Regions from separate parts of the Stenotrophomonas sp. YJH_SMC_122 genome, predicted to be linked through region 1. Evidence: riboswitches for the same ligand, from Rfam matches in the RefSeq annotation. Region 1 holds a riboswitch; the other holds the start of a gene.
The links. A riboswitch is a leader RNA that binds a small molecule or an ion and turns the genes downstream of it on or off. The one in region 1 is predicted to bind cobalamin.
Positions count from the first base shown of each region.

Region 2: it holds a riboswitch for cobalamin, as region 1 does, so the genes downstream of both, btuB (TonB-dependent vitamin B12 receptor) here and AC5P66_RS04915 (epoxyqueuosine reductase QueH) in region 1, are expected to answer to the same signal.

Region 1 covers NZ_JCAFST010000002.1:303,349-307,727, reverse strand. The annotation lists gene AC5P66_RS04925 (bifunctional nicotinamide-nucleotide adenylyltransferase/Nudix hydroxylase) at 1-474, shown strand, start outside; gene AC5P66_RS04920 (nicotinate phosphoribosyltransferase) at 539-1,948, shown strand; cobalamin riboswitch at 2,027-2,255, shown strand; gene AC5P66_RS04915 (epoxyqueuosine reductase QueH) at 2,395-3,066, shown strand; gene pncA (bifunctional nicotinamidase/pyrazinamidase) at 3,122-3,748, shown strand; gene purU (formyltetrahydrofolate deformylase) at 3,889-4,379, opposite strand, start outside.
Region 2 covers NZ_JCAFST010000007.1:162,597-166,975, forward strand. The annotation lists gene gph (phosphoglycolate phosphatase) at 1-89, shown strand, start outside; gene btuB (TonB-dependent vitamin B12 receptor) at 198-2,039, opposite strand; cobalamin riboswitch at 2,155-2,377, opposite strand; gene AC5P66_RS11735 (histidine phosphatase family protein) at 2,521-3,099, shown strand; gene AC5P66_RS11740 (TfoX/Sxy family protein) at 3,191-3,553, opposite strand; gene AC5P66_RS11745 (GAF domain-containing protein) at 3,550-4,032, opposite strand; gene bioD (dethiobiotin synthase) at 4,101-4,379, shown strand, end outside.

The DNA of each region.
Region 1 (4,379 bases):
CGCTTCATCGAACAGTACAAGGCCGCGTGGAAGGATGCACCCTACGCGCCCACCTTCGTCACCACCGATGCGGTGGTGGTGCATTCAGGCCACGTGCTGCTGGTGCGTCGCCGTTCGGAACCCGGCAAGGGGCTATGGGCGCTGCCCGGCGGTTTCGTCGGCCAGGAGCAGAGCCTGCTGGACAGTTGCCTGCGCGAACTGCGCGAGGAAACCCGTCTGAAGATTCCGCTGCCGGTGCTGAAGGGTTCGCTGAAGGGCCAGCAGGTCTTCGACCACCCCGACCGCAGCCAGCGCGGCCGCACCATCACCCACGGTTTCCACTTCGAATTCCCGGCCGGTGAACTGCCGCCGGTGCGCGGCGGCGACGACGCCGACAAGGCGCGCTGGATACCGGTGAGTGAGGCGTTGGACATGGGCCCGCAGCTGTTCGAAGACCACCTGCACATCCTGGAGTATTTCCTCGGCCGCGGCTGACAGGCCCGGCCTCCCCGCCGGCGGATAGACCGCTGGTGTCACTCGACGCGAAGGAGCTTCCGTCATGCACTACCTCGATAATCTTCTCCTCAATACCGACAGCTACAAGGCCAGCCATTGGCTGCAGTACCCGCCGGGTACCGATGCCACGTTCTTCTATGTGGAATCACGTGGCGGCCTGCACGATCGGACGGTGTTCTTCGGCCTGCAAGCGATCCTCAAGGAGGCGCTGGCAAGGCCGGTTACCCACGCCGACATCGACGACGCTGCTGCGGTGTTCGCCGCCCATGGAGAGCCGTTCAACGAAGCCGGCTGGCGCGATATCGTCGACCGGCTTGGCGGCCACCTGCCGGTGCGCATCCGTGCCGTGCCCGAGGGCAGCGTGGTACCCACCCACCAGGCACTGATGACCGTCGAGTCGACCGACCCGGCTGCATTCTGGGTGCCGTCGTACCTGGAAACGCTGCTGCTGCGCGTGTGGTACCCGGTCACCGTGGCCACCATCAGCTGGCATGCACGGCAGACCATTGCTGCGTTCCTGCAGCGGACCAGCGACGATCCGCAGGGGCAGCTGCCGTTCAAGCTGCACGACTTCGGCGCGCGCGGGGTATCGAGCCTGGAATCGGCCGCGCTGGGCGGTGCCGCACACCTGGTCAACTTCCTCGGCACCGATACCGTCTCGGCCCTGTGCCTGGCGCGCGCGCACTATCACGCGCCGATGGCGGGCTATTCGATCCCCGCCGCCGAGCACAGCACCATCACCAGCTGGGGCCGCGAGCGCGAGGTGGACGCCTACCGCAACATGCTGCGTCGGTTCGGCAAGCCCGGTGCGATCGTGGCGGTGGTATCGGACAGCTACGACATCTACCGCGCGATCAGTGAGCACTGGGGTACCACCCTGCGCGATGAAGTGATCGCCTCGGGCGCCACCCTGGTCATCCGTCCCGACTCGGGCGACCCGGTGGAGGTGGTGGCCGAAAGCCTGCGCCGGCTGGATGAAGCCTTCGGCCACGTGATCAACGGCAAGGGCTACCGCGTGCTCAACCACGTGCGGGTGATCCAGGGCGATGGCATCAACCCGGATACGATCCGCGCCATCCTGCAGCGCATCACCGGCGACGGCTATTCGGCCGACAACGTGGCCTTCGGCATGGGCGGCGCGCTGTTGCAGCGGCTGGACCGCGACACCCAGAAGTTCGCGCTGAAGTGCTCGGCGGCACGGGTCGACGGTGAGTGGATCGACGTCTACAAGGACCCGATCACCGACGCCGGCAAGACCAGCAAACGCGGCCGCATGCACCTGCTGCGGCGGCTGGATGACGGCAGCCTGCATACGGTGCCACTGCCGGCCAACGGCGACGACACCCTGCCGGACGGCTTCGAGGACGCAATGGTGACCGTGTGGGAGAACGGCCGCCTGCTGCACGACCAGCGGCTGGACGACATCCGGGCCCGGGCGGCGGCGGGGCGCTGAAGGCGTTTCCGGGGGTCAGAGCCCGTTGCGTGGCAACGGGCTCTGACCCCGGGCCTTGACCCCTGCGGCCAATCGGTCCACTTTGCACACGCCGAAGGTATCCCTCCCATCGCTCCGGCGCTGGGAAGGATTCAAACGGGAATCCGGTGAAGGCGCCTGGCGCGCCCATTCCGGAGCTGCCCCGCAGCGGTGAATGGAAACGAATCCTGCCAACAGCACTGGGCTCGCGCCTGGGAAGCGGCAGGGAGTAGGTGGGCTGCGGTCCGTGTCCATCAGCCCGAAGACCGGCCCCGGCCGGGGGACACGACCGTCCCCTGATTCGACCTGGACTCTCCGCGGGGAGGGTGCCGGGGCCATCGCCAGCCTGCATGCGCAGGCGGCGTGGCCGCGCGCGTCCTGTTCACGGTAACCGGCCAGACCGCTCCCACGCCCTGACGCACGCCACGATGACCGAGTTCCAACGCCCCACCCTTACCCTGCCCGCCGATGGCAAGCGCCTGCTGCTGCATTCGTGCTGCGCGCCCTGTTCCGGCGAAGTGATGGAGGCGATCACCGCTTCCGGGATCGACTACGCGATCTTCTTCTACAACCCCAACATCCACCCGGTGAAGGAGTACGAGCTGCGCAAGCAGGAGAACATCCGCTTCGCCGAGCAGCACGGCATCCCGTTCATCGACTGCGACTACGACACCGACAACTGGTTCAGCCGTGCGCGTGGCATGGAAAACGAGCCCGAGCGCGGCATCCGCTGCACGATGTGCTTCGACATGCGTTTCGAGCGCACCGCGCTGTACGCGCATGAACACGGCTACGACACCATCAGTTCGTCGCTGGGCATCTCGCGCTGGAAGAACATGGCGCAGATCAACGACTGCGGCATCCGTGCGGCGTCGCGCTATGAAGGCCTGCAGTACTGGGACTACAACTGGCGCAAGGGCGGCGGTGCCAGCCGCATGATCGAGATCAGCAAGCGCGAGCAGTTCTACCAGCAGGAGTACTGCGGCTGCGTGTACTCGCTGCGCGATGCCAACCGCCATCGCCGTGAGAACGGCCGCGAACGGATCAGGATCGGCCTGCTGTACTACGGGCAGGACGCTGGGACGCCGCAGGGCGATTGACGTGCAGGCATGGGGCGGCCACGCTGGTCGCCCCTTCTGATGTAGTGGATCTGCCATGACCGCCGTGCCCGCCGATGTCGCCCTGCTGGTGATCGACCTGCAGCCGGACTTCATGCCGGGCGGTGCGCTGGCCTGCGACCAGGGCGATGCGCTGGTGGCGCCGATTGCCGACCTGTTGGCGCAGCGCCGCTACCGCACCGTGGTGGCGACCCAGGACTGGCACCCGGCCGACCACGCCTCGTTCGCCAGCCAGCACCCCGGCAAGCGACCGTTCGAGACCATCCTGCTGCACGCGCAGCCACAAACCCTGTGGCCCGACCATTGCGTGCAGGGCAGCGATGGCGCCGCGCTGCACCCGGGCGTGGACTGGACCACGGCCGACCTGATCCTGCGCAAGGGCACCCGCCCACAGGTGGATTCGTACAGCGCCTTCCGCGAGAACCACGGCCCCGATGGCGAGCGCCCGGCCACCGGCCTGGCCGGCTGGCTGCACGAGCGCCGCATCCGCGAAGTGCACGTCTGTGGCCTGGCCCGCGACTACTGCGTGCTGTGGAGCGCGCAGGACGCGGTGAAGTCCGGTTTCCGGGTGAAGTTCCTGTGGGACCTGACCCGGCCGGTGACCGAAGCCAACAACGCGATGGTGCGCGAAGCGCTGGGCAAAGCGGGGATCGCGATCATCTGACGCGTGGTCGCCGGTGGTAGTGCCGGCCGCTGGCCGGCAACGCCTGGATCCCTGCAGTTGCCGGCCAGCGGCCGGCACCACCGGATCACACCCGTGGGTAGCGCCGGGCCATGCCCGGCGAACCCCGAAGGGGCAGCACGTTACCGGAACACCACCGTGCGGTGCCCGTTGAGCAGGATGCGGTGCTCCACATGGCGGCGCACCGCGCGCGCCAGCACCAGCGATTCGGTATCGCTGCCCAGCCGCACCAGCTCGCGCGGCGCCATGGCGTGGTCGACGCGGGCCACGTCCTGTTCGATGATCGGGCCTTCGTCCAGATCCTCGGTGACGTAGTGCGCGGTGGCACCGATGATCTTGACTCCGCGCGCGTGCGCCTGGTGATACGGCTGCGCGCCCTTGAAGCTGGGCAGGAAGCTGTGGTGGATGTTGATCGCACGGCCGGCCAGCGCGCGGCACAGCGTGGGTGACAGGATCTGCATGTAGCGCGCCAGCACCACCAGGTCGATGCGCTCACGCTCGACCAGGTCGATGATCTGCTGCTCCTGCACCGCACGCGTATCGGCGGTCACCGGCAGGTGGTGGAACGGTACCTGGTAGGACGCGGCCAATGGCGCGAAGTCGGCGTGGTTGG
Region 2 (4,379 bases), on a different contig from region 1:
ATCCGCGCGGCCTGGACCTGGCCACCGCGCATGCGGTGGCGGTGATTGACGACCTGCGTGAGTTGCCGGGGTTGGCCGCGGGCCGGTAACCCGGCCGACGCAACAGGTAGTGCCGGCCGCTGGCCGGCAACCCCGAGGACGTTGCCGAGGGTCATGATGTTGCCGGCCAGCGGCCGGCACTACCATGACCGTCGCGGTCATTTCGGCTGGTAACGCACGCTCAGCTGGTACTCGCGGCCGGGCTGGTTGAACCACGCCACCGTCTCATACCTGCGGTCGAACACGTTGGCGGCACGCGCCAGCAGCGACCACGACGGCGTCAGCGCGTATTCGGCGCGCAGATCCAGCGTGCCGTACCCCCCCACCTTCACCGCGTTGGCGGCATCGTCATAGCGCTTGCCCGCGCCCTGCACGGTCAGGCCTGCGCGGAAGTCCCCGAAACGCCGATCGATGTCCAGCCGCGCGGTCTGCTGTGCACGACGCGGCAGCCAGTTGTCGAACTGGGTGCTGCCGCCGGTGCGGTTGCGTGGGTCGGTGTAGCTCAGCTGGGCGTTGATGTCGAAGCCGGCCAGCAGCACGCCACCGGTCAGTTCGGCACCGCGGATGCGCGCCTTCTCCACCTGCTGCATCTGGAAGGTCGCCGCATCGTAGGTGATCAGATCATCGATGCGGGTTTCATAGACGTCCAGGCCCCAGTGCCAGCCCTGGCCCTGCTGCGACACACCGAGGTTGGCACTCTTGGACTTCTCCGGCTTCAACGTCGGCACGCCGCTCCACGGGTCGTACAGGTCGCTGAAGGTCGGCGCCTTGAACGCGGTGCCGTAGCTGGCATTGACACGCAGGCCGTGGCCGAGCTCCATCGCCCAGCCGAGGCTGCCGGTGGCGTGGTTGCCGAACTGCTGGTTGTCGTCGTTGCGCGCGCTGGCCTGCAGCTGGTGGCGGCCGAAGCGTCCCTGGTACTGCACGAACACGCCGGTGTTGCGACGGCTGTCGACGAGGTAGCCCGCGCTGCTGCCATCCAGGTTGTCTTCGCTCCAGTCCACGCCGGTGCTCAGCAGCTGGCCTTCGGCCAAGGCGAAGTCACCCTGCAGCGAGGCACTGTCGCGGTGGGTCTGAGCGCTGCCACGGGCACCGAAGTCACCGAAGTTGTCCGACTCGTTGTCACTGCGCCCGACATTGGCGGTGAACGCCAGGCGTTCGGACGGGGTGTAGCGCACCTTGCCGGCCAGCACCTGCTGGCGGGTTTCCGAATAGTTGTAGTAGCCGTCGTAGTGGTTCTTGCCGTCGGCGCGCAGCGCACTGCCTTCCACGTTCCACTGGTCGTTGAAGGTGTAGCCGCCACGCAGGCTCTTGGACAGGTTGCGGTAGCCGTCGCGGTCGGGTTCGTCGGCGAAGCAGCCGGTGAACAGCGTTGCCGAGCCGCGGCAGGCATCGATGCCATCGGAATGCTGGTAGGCGATGTCGGCGCCGAACCAGCCGCGTTCGGTCCCGCCGCCGATCCCGCCGCTGGCTTCGCGCAAGCCGTTGCTGCCACCACCGAGCTGGAAGTGCGGAGCAAAATCGCCCTGGTTGCGGCGGGTGAAGATCTGGATCACGCCACCGATGGCGTCGGCGCCGTACAGGCTGGACTGCGGGCCGCGCACGATCTCCACGCGTTCGATCTGCGCCAACGGCAGGTCCTGGTACATGGCCAGGCCGAGGTCGGCACTGTTGATGCGCACGCCATCGACCAGCACCACCGTGTGGCCTGAGTTGGTGCCGCGCAGGAACAGCGAGCTCTGCTTGCCGAGCCCGCCGGCATTGGTCAGGTTGATGCCGGCGCGGCCGCGCAGCAGTTCCTGCAGCGAGGTGGCCTGGCTGGATTCGATCTGCGCGCGGTCGATCACCTGGGCTGGTGCGATGCTGTCCTGCAGGGCGATAGGGGTACGGGTGGCGGTGACCAGGATCTGGTCGAGCGCGGTGGTGTCTTCGGCGGCCTGGGCAAGCGCGGGCAGGGCCGCCAGCACGGCCAGGGACAAGATTCGGGACTGCAGCTTCATGGGGGACTCCAGGTGCCACGCACGCCCGCGTGGCGAAGGGGAGGAGCCGCGAAGGCAGGCACGCGCCGATGCCGCAGCGCACGCTGCGGTCATCCAGCGCCATGCCCACCGCATCGCGACCTGAGGCTTCCGGGCCGGTCTCCGGGCTTGCCGCCGGGTGGCGCGAGGCCACCGTCCAGGCGCCTTCCCATGCCTGCGGCACAGTGGCGGTGTTGCCTGGAACTGACGTGCTTACCGTTGCGGGGGCAGCGCCGGCCTGGCGTGGAATCACGCGTCACCGGCTTCCCGTTTCAACCTGCCGGCCGTGGCCGCAGGTCACCTGGAAGTGCGCGCAGTCTACGGCATCGCAGGCTGGTCCGTTGCGTCGCGCCTGCGCGGCTGCCTTTGCTGTGCCTTTAGAATGGTTGCTCGATCCCGTGGTGCCGTTGCCGATGTCCGCCCGTTCTCCGCTGTACCTGCGTCGCCCGTCCGGGACGCACGCATGATCCTCGACCTGGTCCGCCATGCCGGCAACGGTCGCGATGAGTTCCTCGATGGCCGCAGCGACCCACCGCAGCTGGCCGGCCTGCCGCAGGAGCTGGTCGAGGCCTATGCCGAGCAACGCTGGGAGCGGGTGATCAGCTCACCGCGGTTGCGCGCGCTGCACACGGCGATGGCGCTGGCCACCCCACGCGGGCTGGACGTGGAAGCGGACGAGGAATGGGAAGAACTGGATTTCGGCGATTGGGACGGGCAGTCGCTGTTCGAGCTGCCGGAGGATGCACTGGCGGCCTTCCACGCCGATCCGCATGCGTTCCCGCCGCCGAACGGCGAGAGCTGGGGTCATTTCGAGCGGCGCATCGCGCGCGCGCTGGATCGCCTGCTCGATGATGATGATCCGGTGCCGACGCTGGTGGTCAGCCATGGTGGCCCGCTGCGCATGGTGTTGTCGCAGGTCTGCGGCCTGCCGATGTCGCTGTGCTGGGCCCTGCGCATCGACCACGGCACGCGCCTGCGGGTGTGGCTGGAGCGGGGCGAAGCCGGGCTGGTGGGCGAGCTGCTGGAACTGCAGCAGCCGTAACCCACCGGTAGTGCCGGCCGCTGGCCGGCAGCCTCAGGAACGTTGCAAGGATCACGCAGTTGCCGGCCAGCGGCCGGCACTACCGGTGCAGTCAATCCGCGTCCGCATCCTCGGTCACGCTGTCTTCCGCGTCATCGTCGGCATCGAAGCGTCGCTCATGCACCGGACCCGACGCCGGGCCGGCCGCCTTCAGCGGGTGCGCGGCGATGCGTGCTTCGTAATCCTGCACCAGCGCCTCACGCTGCGGCTCGCTCAGTTCCTGCCAGTGGCAGTCCAGCAATGCGCCTTCCAGCGAGTACAGCAGGTTCAGGCTGGGCTTGAAGCCGGCCCGCTTGACCTTGACGAAGGCGCCGACCGCGCCGGTCGCGACCAGGTCCTCGCGGCTGCGCAGCCCGACCTGGCGCAGCCACGCTGCACTCTTCGGGCCGATGTTGCGCAGCTTCGGTGCGCTCATCCCAGCGCCTCGACGAACACGCGGGCGATGGCTTCCAGCCCGGCCTGATCGTCGGCGTCGAAGCGGCCGACCTTCGGGCTGTCGATATCGAACACGCCGATCAGTTCATCGCCGCGCAGCAGCGGCACCACCAGCTCCGAACGCGAGGCCGAATCGCAGGCGATGTGGCCGGGGAAGGCATCGACGTCGTCCACGCGCTGGGTCACCCGCTGGCTGGCGGCGGCACCGCACACACCCTTGTCCAGCGGGATGCGCACGCAGGCCGGCAGGCCCTGGAACGGGCCAACCACCAGTTCCTTGCCATCGTACAGGTAGAAACCCACCCAGTTCAGGTCGGGCAGGGCGTGGTAGACCAGTGCGGAGAGGTTGGCCGCGTTGGCGATGCGGTCGGACTCGGCGTAGACCAGGCCACGGGCCTGTTCCAGCAGCTGGGCGTATTGTTCCGGCTTGCTGCCGGTGAGCGAGGCATTGGCGAACATGCCTGCAGTCTAGCAAGTGCACCGGGCCGGCGATAATGCACGCACTGTTGCCCTGTTGGAGCCCATCGATGCCGTTGCCCGCTACGCTGCCGCCCGCCCTGTTCGTTACCGGCACCGATACCGGAATCGGCAAGACCGCGGCCAGCACCGCGCTGCTGCATGCGCTGCGCCAGCGTGGCCTGCGCGCGGTGGGCATGAAGCCGGTGGCCAGCGGCAGCGAGGATCTGGGGCAGGGCCTGCGCAACGAGGACGCGCTGGCGCTGCAGTCGGCCAGCTGGCCGGTGCCGGACTATGCCGACCTGAATCCCTATGCGCTGCGGCAGCCGCTGGCACCGGAGCTGGCCGCT